One region of the Promicromonospora sp. Populi genome, then DNA from elsewhere that is predicted to be linked to it. Evidence: riboswitches for the same ligand, from Rfam matches in the RefSeq annotation. Region 1 holds a riboswitch; each other region holds the start of a gene.

Evidence for each region. Region 1 has a riboswitch for cyclic di-AMP ahead of AB1046_RS16880 (C40 family peptidase). Riboswitches for the same ligand answer to the same signal wherever they lie in the genome.
Region 2: it holds a riboswitch for cyclic di-AMP, as region 1 does, so the genes downstream of both, AB1046_RS10965 (C40 family peptidase) here and AB1046_RS16880 (C40 family peptidase) in region 1, are expected to answer to the same signal.
Region 3: it holds a riboswitch for cyclic di-AMP, as region 1 does, so the genes downstream of both, AB1046_RS00200 (C40 family peptidase) here and AB1046_RS16880 (C40 family peptidase) in region 1, are expected to answer to the same signal.

What each region holds. Positions count from the first base shown of each region.
Region 1 covers NZ_CP163528.1:3,727,680-3,730,946, forward strand. The annotation lists gene AB1046_RS16870 (GlsB/YeaQ/YmgE family stress response membrane protein) at 1-105, shown strand, start outside; gene AB1046_RS16875 (hypothetical protein) at 102-1,046, shown strand; gene AB1046_RS16880 (C40 family peptidase) at 1,149-1,856, opposite strand; cyclic di-AMP (ydaO/yuaA leader) riboswitch at 1,904-2,100, opposite strand; gene AB1046_RS16885 (hypothetical protein) at 2,264-3,157, shown strand.
Region 2 covers NZ_CP163528.1:2,396,555-2,399,821, reverse strand. The annotation lists gene AB1046_RS10970 (NAD(P)-dependent oxidoreductase) at 1-841, opposite strand, end outside; gene AB1046_RS10965 (C40 family peptidase) at 949-1,851, opposite strand; cyclic di-AMP (ydaO/yuaA leader) riboswitch at 1,858-2,021, opposite strand; gene AB1046_RS10960 (phytoene desaturase family protein) at 2,162-3,267, shown strand, end outside.
Region 3 covers NZ_CP163528.1:34,387-37,653, forward strand. The annotation lists gene AB1046_RS00195 (cytosine permease) at 1-788, opposite strand, end outside; gene AB1046_RS00200 (C40 family peptidase) at 933-1,721, opposite strand; cyclic di-AMP (ydaO/yuaA leader) riboswitch at 1,724-1,913, opposite strand; gene AB1046_RS00205 (FAD-binding oxidoreductase) at 2,108-3,267, opposite strand, start outside.

The DNA.
Region 1 (3,267 bases):
TTCGACGAGTTCTGGTCCTGGTCGAGCTGGCTGTTCGCGGTGATCGGCGCGATCATCGTGATCCTGATCGTCCAGGCGATCTTCGGCCGGCGTAAGACCGCTTGATCGCGGCATCCCGCGGCCGCGCCGCCGCCGTCGTCGCTCTGACGATGGTGGTCGGCGCGGCCGCTGTCGCATGTACGGACGGTGGTGCGACGCCGCAGTCCACCCTCGGTCCGGTGCCCGACGACGTCGCCGCCCACCTCAGCGTCGAGGTGGGGCAGGGGCGTACGCAGTATGCCGACCGGGAGATCGTTCTCGAGGTGACCAACAGCTCCGACGAGACGATGACGCTCGTCTCCGGGGCCCTGGACGCCGACGGCTTCGGGCCGTCGCACCCCACCAGGGAAGGGCGGACAGCCGTCCTGCGTCCTGGCACTACCCGCGACGTCTACCTGGGGCTGGGCGAGGCGGAGTGTGCCGGCTTCCCGGCGGGACCGGACGAGCCGGTGCCGGACGCCGCGCCGTCCGCCACGATCACGCTGGCCCTGGGCGAGCACGACGAGCTGGGCCCGGTGAGCGACGTCGTCGTCGACGCCGGTGATTCCGGCGGGCACCTCGCTCGCAACCATGCGGTGGACTGCGCCCAGGCCGCCGTGGCGGCGGGCGCACGCCTCGAGGTTGATGCCGACGTCCCCGTCGAGGCGCGCGACGGCGAGCTGACCGCGCTGGTCAGCCTGCGGGTCGAGCCGGTGGCGGGTGGCCCGGAGGTCACGATCGACCGGCTGGGCGGGACCACGCTCATGGAGAACCCCGACCCGAGCGGCGGCGCCTCCGGCTGGGTCGGCGAAGACCTGGCCGGGCAGGACTCCGGCCGGATCATCCTTCCCGTCGTGCCCGCCCGTTGCGACGCTCACGCCGTGGGCGAGGACAAGCGCGGCACGTTCGTGCCCGTCTACGCGAGCGTCGACGGCGAGCCGCAGCACGTGATCTACGTGCCGATGCCCGACGCCGCGCGCGCCGACCTGTTCGCCTTCATCGCGGACACCTGCGACTGGCCTCAGTAGCCGCCATCGAGGCGGGTACGCGAGAGGCGCCGCCTCCGGCGTCGGGCACAAACCCGATGCGGAGGCGGCGCCTCGCGATGCGGAACTACTGCTGCGCGCGACTCAGGTGACGCGGACGAACGTCGGGCTGTTCTGCCACATCTCGGTGTAGCGCACCGGCATGCCGGCGGCCCACGCTTCGATGATCATGCCGTCGCCCGCGTAGATGGCCACGTGGCCGGGGGTCCAGACGATGTCGCCGGGCTCCGGGTAGGTGACCTGGTAGCCGACGCCGAGCAGCGCACCGGACGAGTGCGGGAGCGAGTAGCCCAGCTGCGAGTACACGTACTGGACCAGGCCCGAGCAGTCGAAGCCTGCGGACGGCGACGCGCCGCCCCACACGTACGTGATGCCGAGGTAGTTCAAGGCGATGTTGACAGCCTGCTGGCCGACGGGGACCGGGTCCGGTGCGTCGACCGAGACGACGGCGGGAGCGGTGCTCTCCTCGCCCTCACCCTCGCCCGCGGCACCCGAGCCCGAGGAGGTACCCAGAACTTCCATCTCGATCGGCATCTTCGCGTTGATCGGGACTGTCACGGTGCGGGAGTTGACGACGGCCTGCTTGGCCACCGCGGTGAGCGATTGGAGGTCAGCCGTGTTGAGCTTGGCCGTCTTGACGTCGGTCTTGAGGTCCATCGCAGGGGCCGCGTGGGCCGTCGTCGCGATGGTCGAGATCAGGACGCCGCCTGCGGCTGCAGCGAGGGCGCCGCGGCGGGCAACGTTGCCGGCGTTCTCGGTGGCGGTACGAGCGAGGATAGTCAGCGGTGTCATGGCCGGACGGCTGTCACGATGCCGTCCGCGGAGGGAGTTCGTCACCTAAATGTCTCCTGTACCGCCTGCGAGGTCAGCTGTCGGGTTCGGGTAGGAGTACAACACCCGGCCGCACGGCTACTGGGGGGTACCGTCCGGCTTCACCCCGAGGACGACGATCCTGCTGTCGCCCGGAAGTGGGTCCCCCGCTCCTGTCTCGAACGTCTGGTCGTGAACCGGTGACAGGATTCGGCGTCCGGCTCGCGGCTCCACCGATGTGGTGGGGCAGAAGTCAAAGTACACACGTTCCCGGAAAAAGTCACGATCAGATTACGCATTACGGTCTGACCCAACGAAGGTGGAGATTTGCGTCCTTCCGGGCTTCAGGGGTTATGACCGACATCACACTTCCGCTATCGTCCGGCGGCATGGCCGATAGTGAGTACCGCATCTCCGCCTGGTGGGTGCTTCCCATAAGCGCTGTCGCGTGGTGGATCTGCGGATTTCTGCCCTGGCTGATGCAGCTGTCGTACGAGTTCACGGGCTTTGCGGAGGGCGCGATTGCGGGGGTCGCCGGCTTCCTACCGGTCCCGCTCACCGCCGACGGCGCCATGGTCGGCCTGGTCACGATGGCCCTGTTCGGCGGCGTCCTCGCCGGCGCCACCTCGCGCCTGCCCGCCTCGGCCGGCGCCGGGGCGGCTGCGGCGATCGCGGGGACCCTGCTCGGCTTGACTGCCGCGGTCGGTGGCTCCTGGTGGCTTGTTGTCCGCGGGGGCGTGCCCGACGATTCGGTACCGCTCGGGATGCTCGTCGCCACCGGTGCGGCGGGGATCGTCGGGCTGGGCGCCGGCCTGCTGACGGGCCTCGGGCCTGCCGCCCTGCGCGGCCCCGCGCTCGCCCTCCCGGTGGTGCTCCTCGACAGCTGGTTGTGGGGCCTCGTCCCCGGCCATGCGGTGGCTCCGGTCGGCACGTGGTGGATCCTCGCGGTCGCGCTCGGCATCGCGTTCGGCCTCGCCGTGGACAGCAAGCCCATCGAGCTGCTGGGCTGGCTGCCCACGGCGGGCATCGTCTGGGTGCTGCAGGCGGCCGGTCCGGCGCTCGTAGCCGTGCAGGAGGGCATCCGGCCGGGTTCGCCATTCGTTGACGACGCGCTGACCGCGGCCCGTATCGCCTGGGACGAGATCGCCCCGGCGGCCGTCGTGTCCGAGGGGCACCAGCTCGGCGCCTGGGTGGTCGCCCTGTTGCTCGGGGCGGCGATTGCGGCGCTCCGGCTCTCCCGCGAGGCGGAGGCCGAGGGCGAGCTCGCCGAGGCCTGGGCCTGACCTGGCCCGACACTCCGTGCCGCCAGCGATTGCGATTGTGTAAATTTCACCCACATCCTGGCGTTCGCCCTGTTCGCCCCTGTCCGATACCCATAGGTTTGGGCCACTTC
Region 2 (3,267 bases), 1.3 Mb from region 1:
GCGAGTCCGCGGGCAGCGGCTCGGTCTCCATGACGTCGAGCGCCGCGCCGGCAAGAGCGCCGGACCGCAGCGCGGCCACGAGCGCCTCCTCGTCGACGGTCGCTCCCCGCCCGACGTTGACGAAGCGGGCGGTCGGCGGCAGCAGGCTCAGCAGGCGGGCGTCGAGGATGTGCCGCGTGCTGGGCAGGCCGGGCAGCAACGAGACGAGCAGGTCGGTCTCGGCCAGCTGCGCGTCCAGCTCGTCGGCGCCCACCACCCGGTACCCGGAGCGTTCGCCCGCCCGGGAGGCGACGCCGGTGACCTGCGCGCCGAGCGCCGTCAGCAGCGGGGCCAGACGCAGGGCGATGGACCCGAAGCCCCAGATGGTCACGCGGGCGCCGTCGAGCGTGTACTCGCGGCCGGTGACGGGGTCGCCCTGCGCGAACGAGATCTCCTTGGCCCAGCGGTGCTCCCGCTGCGCGGCGAGGGAGACGTCGATCCGGCGCACCGAGGCCAGGATCAGGGCCAAGGCGTGCTCGGTGACGGTGTCGTCGTGCAGGGACTGGCCGGAGGAGATGACGACGTCGGGACCGAACCCGGCGCGCAGCGCGACGTCAGGCCCCGCGGAGAGGGTCTGCACCCAGCGGAGCCCGGTCAGGCGGCGGGCGGCGTCGGCGACGATCTTCGGCGGGCTGGCCCAGGTGACCAGCAGCTCGGCGTCGAGGTGCTCGTCGGGCACCGGCTCGTTCATGCGATAAGCGACCACCGTGTCGGTGCCGCCGGGCGCGAAGGAGGCTCCGCCGTCGGGCAGCAGGGCCGGGAAGTCGAGGTCGAACGGCACGTCCGGTACGAGGATCTTCACGCCGGGGACGTTACCGGACCAGGGTCGAGCGGCGAAGCAGAGCGTCCGGCCTGTTCTTGGGGAAGGGCAGGACAGACGCTCTGCTTCGCAGTACCGGGTGGGTCAGGTCAGCCCGTCACCCGGATGAACACCGGGTTGTCCTGCCACATGGTGCCGTACTGCACGGGGGTGCCCGCCTGCTGCGCCTCGACGACCTTGCCGTCGCCCGCGTAGAGGGCGACGTGGCCCGGCGTCCAGACGATGTCGCCCGGCTGGGCGTTCGCGGCGGAGACCTGGTAGCCGATGGTCGAGATCTGCGCGGAGCTGTGCGGGATGCTGATCCCGAGCTGCCCGTAGACGTAGCTGACCAGACCGGAGCAGTCGAAGCCCACGCTGGGGGACGAGCCGCCCCACACGTAGGGCACGCCCACGTACTCGAGAGCCAGGTTGACTGCCTGCTGGCCCAGGTCGGAGGACTCCGCGCTGCTGGAGACCGCGGCGGCCTCGGCTTCCGCTGAGGCCTCGGCCGCGGCCTCAGCGGCGGCTGCCGCCTCGGCTTCGGCCCGTGCCTCGGCTTCCGCCTCGGCCTTGGCGCGAGCCTCGGCCTCTGCCTTCGCCTTGGCTTCGGCGATGCCGGCCTCGGTCTCGGCGTACGGCGTCACGGTGACGCTTCCACGCTCGGCCCAGAAGTCGGCGTCCTGTGTGACCTTGACCTTGGTCACGAGGTTCTCGGCGAGGCCGGCGCGGGGCGCGGTGTCGACCGTGTTGCTGACCGGTGTGGCGTTGGCCAGTGCGGCCTGGGTGTGCGTCTCGGCGGGCGCGGAGGAAGCGGTCTGGGTGAAGACCGAGGCCAGCATGCCGGACGTGACGACCGCGATGGCGCCGGTACGGGCGGCATTCTCGGCGGCGGTCTGGGTGAGTGCGGTGAAGGGGGTGAGTGCGGGGCCTTCGGCGCGGTGCCGCCCCCGGTTGTTCGGGCGGGCGGTCTGGTCGTCCGCCCGGTTGTGGGTGCGGTCGGTGAGTACGGTCACCAGTGATCTCCTCGGACGCCTACGAAGTGAGCTGTCGGGTTCGGATGGGGAGTTCAGTTCACCCGGCCTCCAAAGGAGGCTTCACCCCGAGGACACTCGCGTGCCCGCTTACTTGGTTCCCCCGCCCCTGTCACGTTCTAGCTGCTCAGATCCGGTGACAGGGCTCGGCGTCCGGACCAGGACCCCGCCGTTGCTGGCGAGGTGTCATGACCGTACCCACCTTTCTCTCAAATGTCACGATTAGGTCACATAGCGTCCTGGGCAGGCACGTTCCTGGCAATGAGTGCCCCCGCTGAGTGCCCGTGCCACCATGGCGGACATGCCCGATTCCACTCGCTCCCGGTACGACGTCGTCATCGTGGGCGGCGGTCACAACGGCCTCACCGCAGCGGCGTACGCGGCCCAAGGCGGCCGATCCGTCCTCGTCCTGGAGCGTGCCGACCACGTCGGCGGCGCCGCCGTCTCGGCCCGCCCGTTCGCCGGCGTGGACGCGCGGCTGTCGCGCTACTCCTACCTCGTCTCGCTCCTGCCGCGGCAGGTGATCGACGAGCTCGGGCTGCCGATCCGCCTCGTGCGTCGCCGCTACTCCTCCTACACCCCCGTGGCCGACGGCGGCCTCCTCGTCGACACCCAGGACGCCGCCGCCACGCGCGCCTCGTTCCGGCGCCTGGCCGGCACTGGCACTGGCTCGGGCTCAGGCACTGGCTCAGGTACCGGCTCGGGGAGCGGATCCGACGCCGATTTCGAGGCCTGGGGGCGCTTCTACACGATGACCGCCGAGGTCGCCCGCCGCCTCGCGCCGACGCTCACCGAGCCGCTGCTCCCGCGTGCGGCCGTGCGGGACCTCGTGGTCGATGGCGTGGGGGAGGCCGCCTGGCGCGCCCTCTTCGAGGAGCCCCTCGGCGCGGTGCTGCGGCGCACTTTCGCCGACGACGTCGTACGCGGCGTGGCCGCCACCGACGGCCTGATCGGCACGTTCGCCGACGTCGACGAGCCGTCCCTGCGGCAGAACCGCTGCTTCCTCTACCACGTGATCGGCAACGGGACCGGCGACTGGGACGTGCCGGTGGGCGGCATGGGCGCCGTCTCGGGCGCCCTGCGCGACGCCGCGGTGGCCGCGGGCGCGACGATCGTCACCTCGGCGACCGTCACCGCTGTGGACCCGGGCGCCTCGGGGGGCCTGAGTGCTTCGGGTGCCCCGGGCGCGTCAGGTGCTTCGGATCCGGAGGTCGCCTGGACCGACGCCGACGGGCGCACCCGGGGTGTGCGCGCCGGACACGTGCTCGCGGCGTGCGCCCCGGCCGAGCTGGACCGGCTGCTGGCCGCCGGCGGGGGAGGCGCCGGCGCGGTTGCACCGGACGTCGCTGGTGCGGCCGCGGCGTCGTACCCCGAAGGCGCCCAGCTCAAGGTGAACAT
Region 3 (3,267 bases), 1.5 Mb from region 1:
GCGAGCAGCAGGCCGAACACCAGCAGCACCACGGGGGCGAGCGAGGCGCCCAGGGTGGTCCAGCCGACGATCCTCGGGCCGGAGGCGGAGCGCGGCAGGTAGCGCGAGTAGTCGGCCGCCATGTTGACCCAGCCCAGGCCGAACCCGGTCATCATGAACACGAGCCCGCCGATCACCTGCGGCCCGCCCCCGGCCGGGAGCGCGGAGACCGCCGCCCAGTCGACGTGGCCGGCGACCAGGAAGATGTAGACCACGGTGAGCACGGCCGTCAGCACCGTGATGACCACCTGCAGCCGCATCACCAGGTCGAACCCGAAGATGCCGGCGACCACCACGATGCCCGCCACGACGACGAGGGCCACGACCTGCGTGATCGTGCCGCCGCCCCAGCCCAGCGTGCTAAGCACTGTCGACGTCGCGAGCGTGGCCAGCGCCACCAGCACCGTCTCCCAGCCCACGGTGAGGATCCAGGACAGCAAGGCGGGCAGCTTGTTGCCCCGCACGCCGAACGCGGCCCGCGACAGCACCATGGTCGGTGCCGACCCGCGCTTGCCGGCCAGCGAGATGAACCCGCAGAACAGGAACGACACCACTATGCCGACCACGCCGATCACGGTTGCCTGCCAGAACGACACGCCGAACCCGAGCAGGTAGGAGCCGTAGCCCAGCCCGAGCACCGACACGTTGGCCCCGAACCAGGGCCAGAAGAGGTTGCGCGGCGACCCGCGCCGTTCCGTCTCGTCGATGGTGTTCAGGGCGTTGGTCTCGACGCTACCGGGGGCGCTCATGGTGGAGATCCTGCCACTGGCGCAGGCCCGACGGCGAGAGGTGTTGCGCAGACCACTGTTGAACCCAGGTCAGCTCGGGTCGGGACGCCGAAGGGCCCGCACCGTGTGGTGCGGGCCCTTCGGGGTGTGCGGTTCCGTTCCGGCTCAGCCGACGCGGAGGAAGACCGGGCTGGACTGCCAGATCGACGAGTAACGCACGGTCTCGCCGGGGACCGGAGCCTCGATCTGCATGCCGTCGCCCGCGTAGATGGCGACGTGGCCGGGGCTCCAGATCAGGTCGCCCGGCTGGGCCTCGGCCGCGGAGACCTGGGTGCCGACGTCGCGCTGCGCCGAGGAGGAGTGCGGCAGGCTGACGCCGACCTGGGCGTAGACGTAGGACGTGAAGCCGGAGCAGTCGAACCCGGCAGGGGTGGAGCCGCCCCAGACGTACGGGACGCCGAGGTACTGCATGGCGATGTCGACGATCGCCGAGTTGGACGCGGCCGGGGCCACGGCGGCGGCTTCCTCAGCCACGGCTTCCTCAGCCACGACGGGCTCAGGCTCCGGCTCCGGCTCCGGCTCGGGCGCCGGCGTCACCTTGATGGTGCCGGTCTCCAGCTCGAACTCGCTGTCGGCGGCCACCTTCACGGCAGGCGCGGTGTCGACCTTCGCGGTGGTCAGCTCGGCGGGCACCGTGGTGTTCGCCTCCCGGGCGGCCGCCTGCACGGCGTCCTTGACGGCCTTGAGCTCTGCGGTGTTCGTGCTGGGGTCCTCAGCCGGCGCGGCGGTCGCGGGGACGCCGAGCAGCGAGACGACAAGGCCCGAACCGGCCGCGACGAGCGCGCCACGGCGGGCTGCGCTGGACAGACCACGGCTGGCAGCGCGAGAGATGGGGGTCAGGGGGGTGATAGCTCTGCGGGCAGCACGATGGCGCCCAGGCGTGCGTGTAGTCACGTTCTGTCTCTCCCGGCGCCTACGAGGTGAGCTGTCGGATTCGGATCGGAGACTGACCCGGCCGCGGTACTGCTCGTTGTGCGGCTTCACCCCAAGGGCACCCGATGGTGCCCGCAAACGGTGGTTCCCCCGTCCCTGTCGTCTGGCTGTTGCAGATCTCGCGGCGGTGACAGGGCTCGGCGTCCGCCTCGAGAGCTCACGGAATTGCCGTGAGCGGGATCGAACGTAACCCCCGACCGTCCGATAGTCACAATCGGATTACGCCTATCCGGCCTGCTGGCGTACCTATTGACGGCAAATCGGACATGGGATAGGTCACAGTGCGCGGGTCCCCGCCCTGGTCAGGGCGGTGCCCGCGCACCGGAGACCGAATTGTCGGGTGAGACCTACTCCGGCAGCACGTTGTGGTTGCCCGCGAACAGGTTCTCGGGGTCGTACCGACGCTTGATCCCCGCCAGCCGGTGGTACGTCTTGGCGGGGTAGACCGCTGCGACGTCATCCTCGGTGGCCGTCGAGAGGAAGTTCGCGTAGGCGCCGCTGAGCTGGGGGGCGAGCCGCCCCCAGATCGCGTCCAGGCCCGGACGAGCCGCCTCGACGACCGGCTGCGGACCACCGGTGAGGGTCACGACCATCAGCTCCGCTCTGCGGTGCGGATAGGCGGTCGCATCGTCCGGGACCTTGGACACCGCACCACCCACCCCGCGGACGGCGATCAGCGGCGACCCCGGCGACGTCCCGACCTCGGCGAGGATCCGCAGGGTCTCGGGCACCGACTCCCGCTCGACGAACCCGTTCCGGGCGACAAGCTGGATGCCGGGCGGCGGCGTCGCGCCCTCTTCGAGGATGTCCGCGTACGGCGTCAGCGCGACGTCGTCGTCCAGGACCGTCCCGAGCCGGCGGATCGGGTCCAGCGCCCGGTCCGCGAGCTCTGCGTCGTCGCCGTCGAAGGCGACGTGGATCTCGACCGGAGCCTCGGGGCCGCCGGCGAACGGGTTGGCGAGGCTCGCGATGGACGTGAGCTCCTCCGGGGCGGTACGGAGGTAGTCCGCCCAGCCCTGGAGCACGGCACCGGCCTCCGCCGCCGGGAAGGTGACCTTGCCGAAGAAGACGTCGGTCGTCGGGTGCGCCGCGAACTCGAAGGCGGTCACGACACCGAAGTTGCCGCCGCCACCGCGGATCGCCCAGAACAGGTCCGGGTTCTGCTCGGCGCTCGCGGTCACGACCTCGCCGTCGGCGATGACCACCTCAGCGGCGACCAAGTTGTCCAGGGCCAGGCCGTACTTCCGTACCTTCCAGCCGATTCCGCCGCTCAGCGTCAGCCCGCCGACGCCGACGCTCCGGGTGTCGCCCGAGGAGATCGCCAGGCCGTGCGCGGCCAGTGCCGTCGCGACCTGGCCCCAGGTGGCGCCGCCGCCGATCCGCACGAGGTGACGTTCGTCGTCGACGACCTCGATGTCCGCGAGCTCGCTCAGGTCGATCACGACGCCGCCGTGATTGGTGCCGAAGCCCGGAAAGCTGTGGCCGCCGCCGCGCACTGACAGGGCGA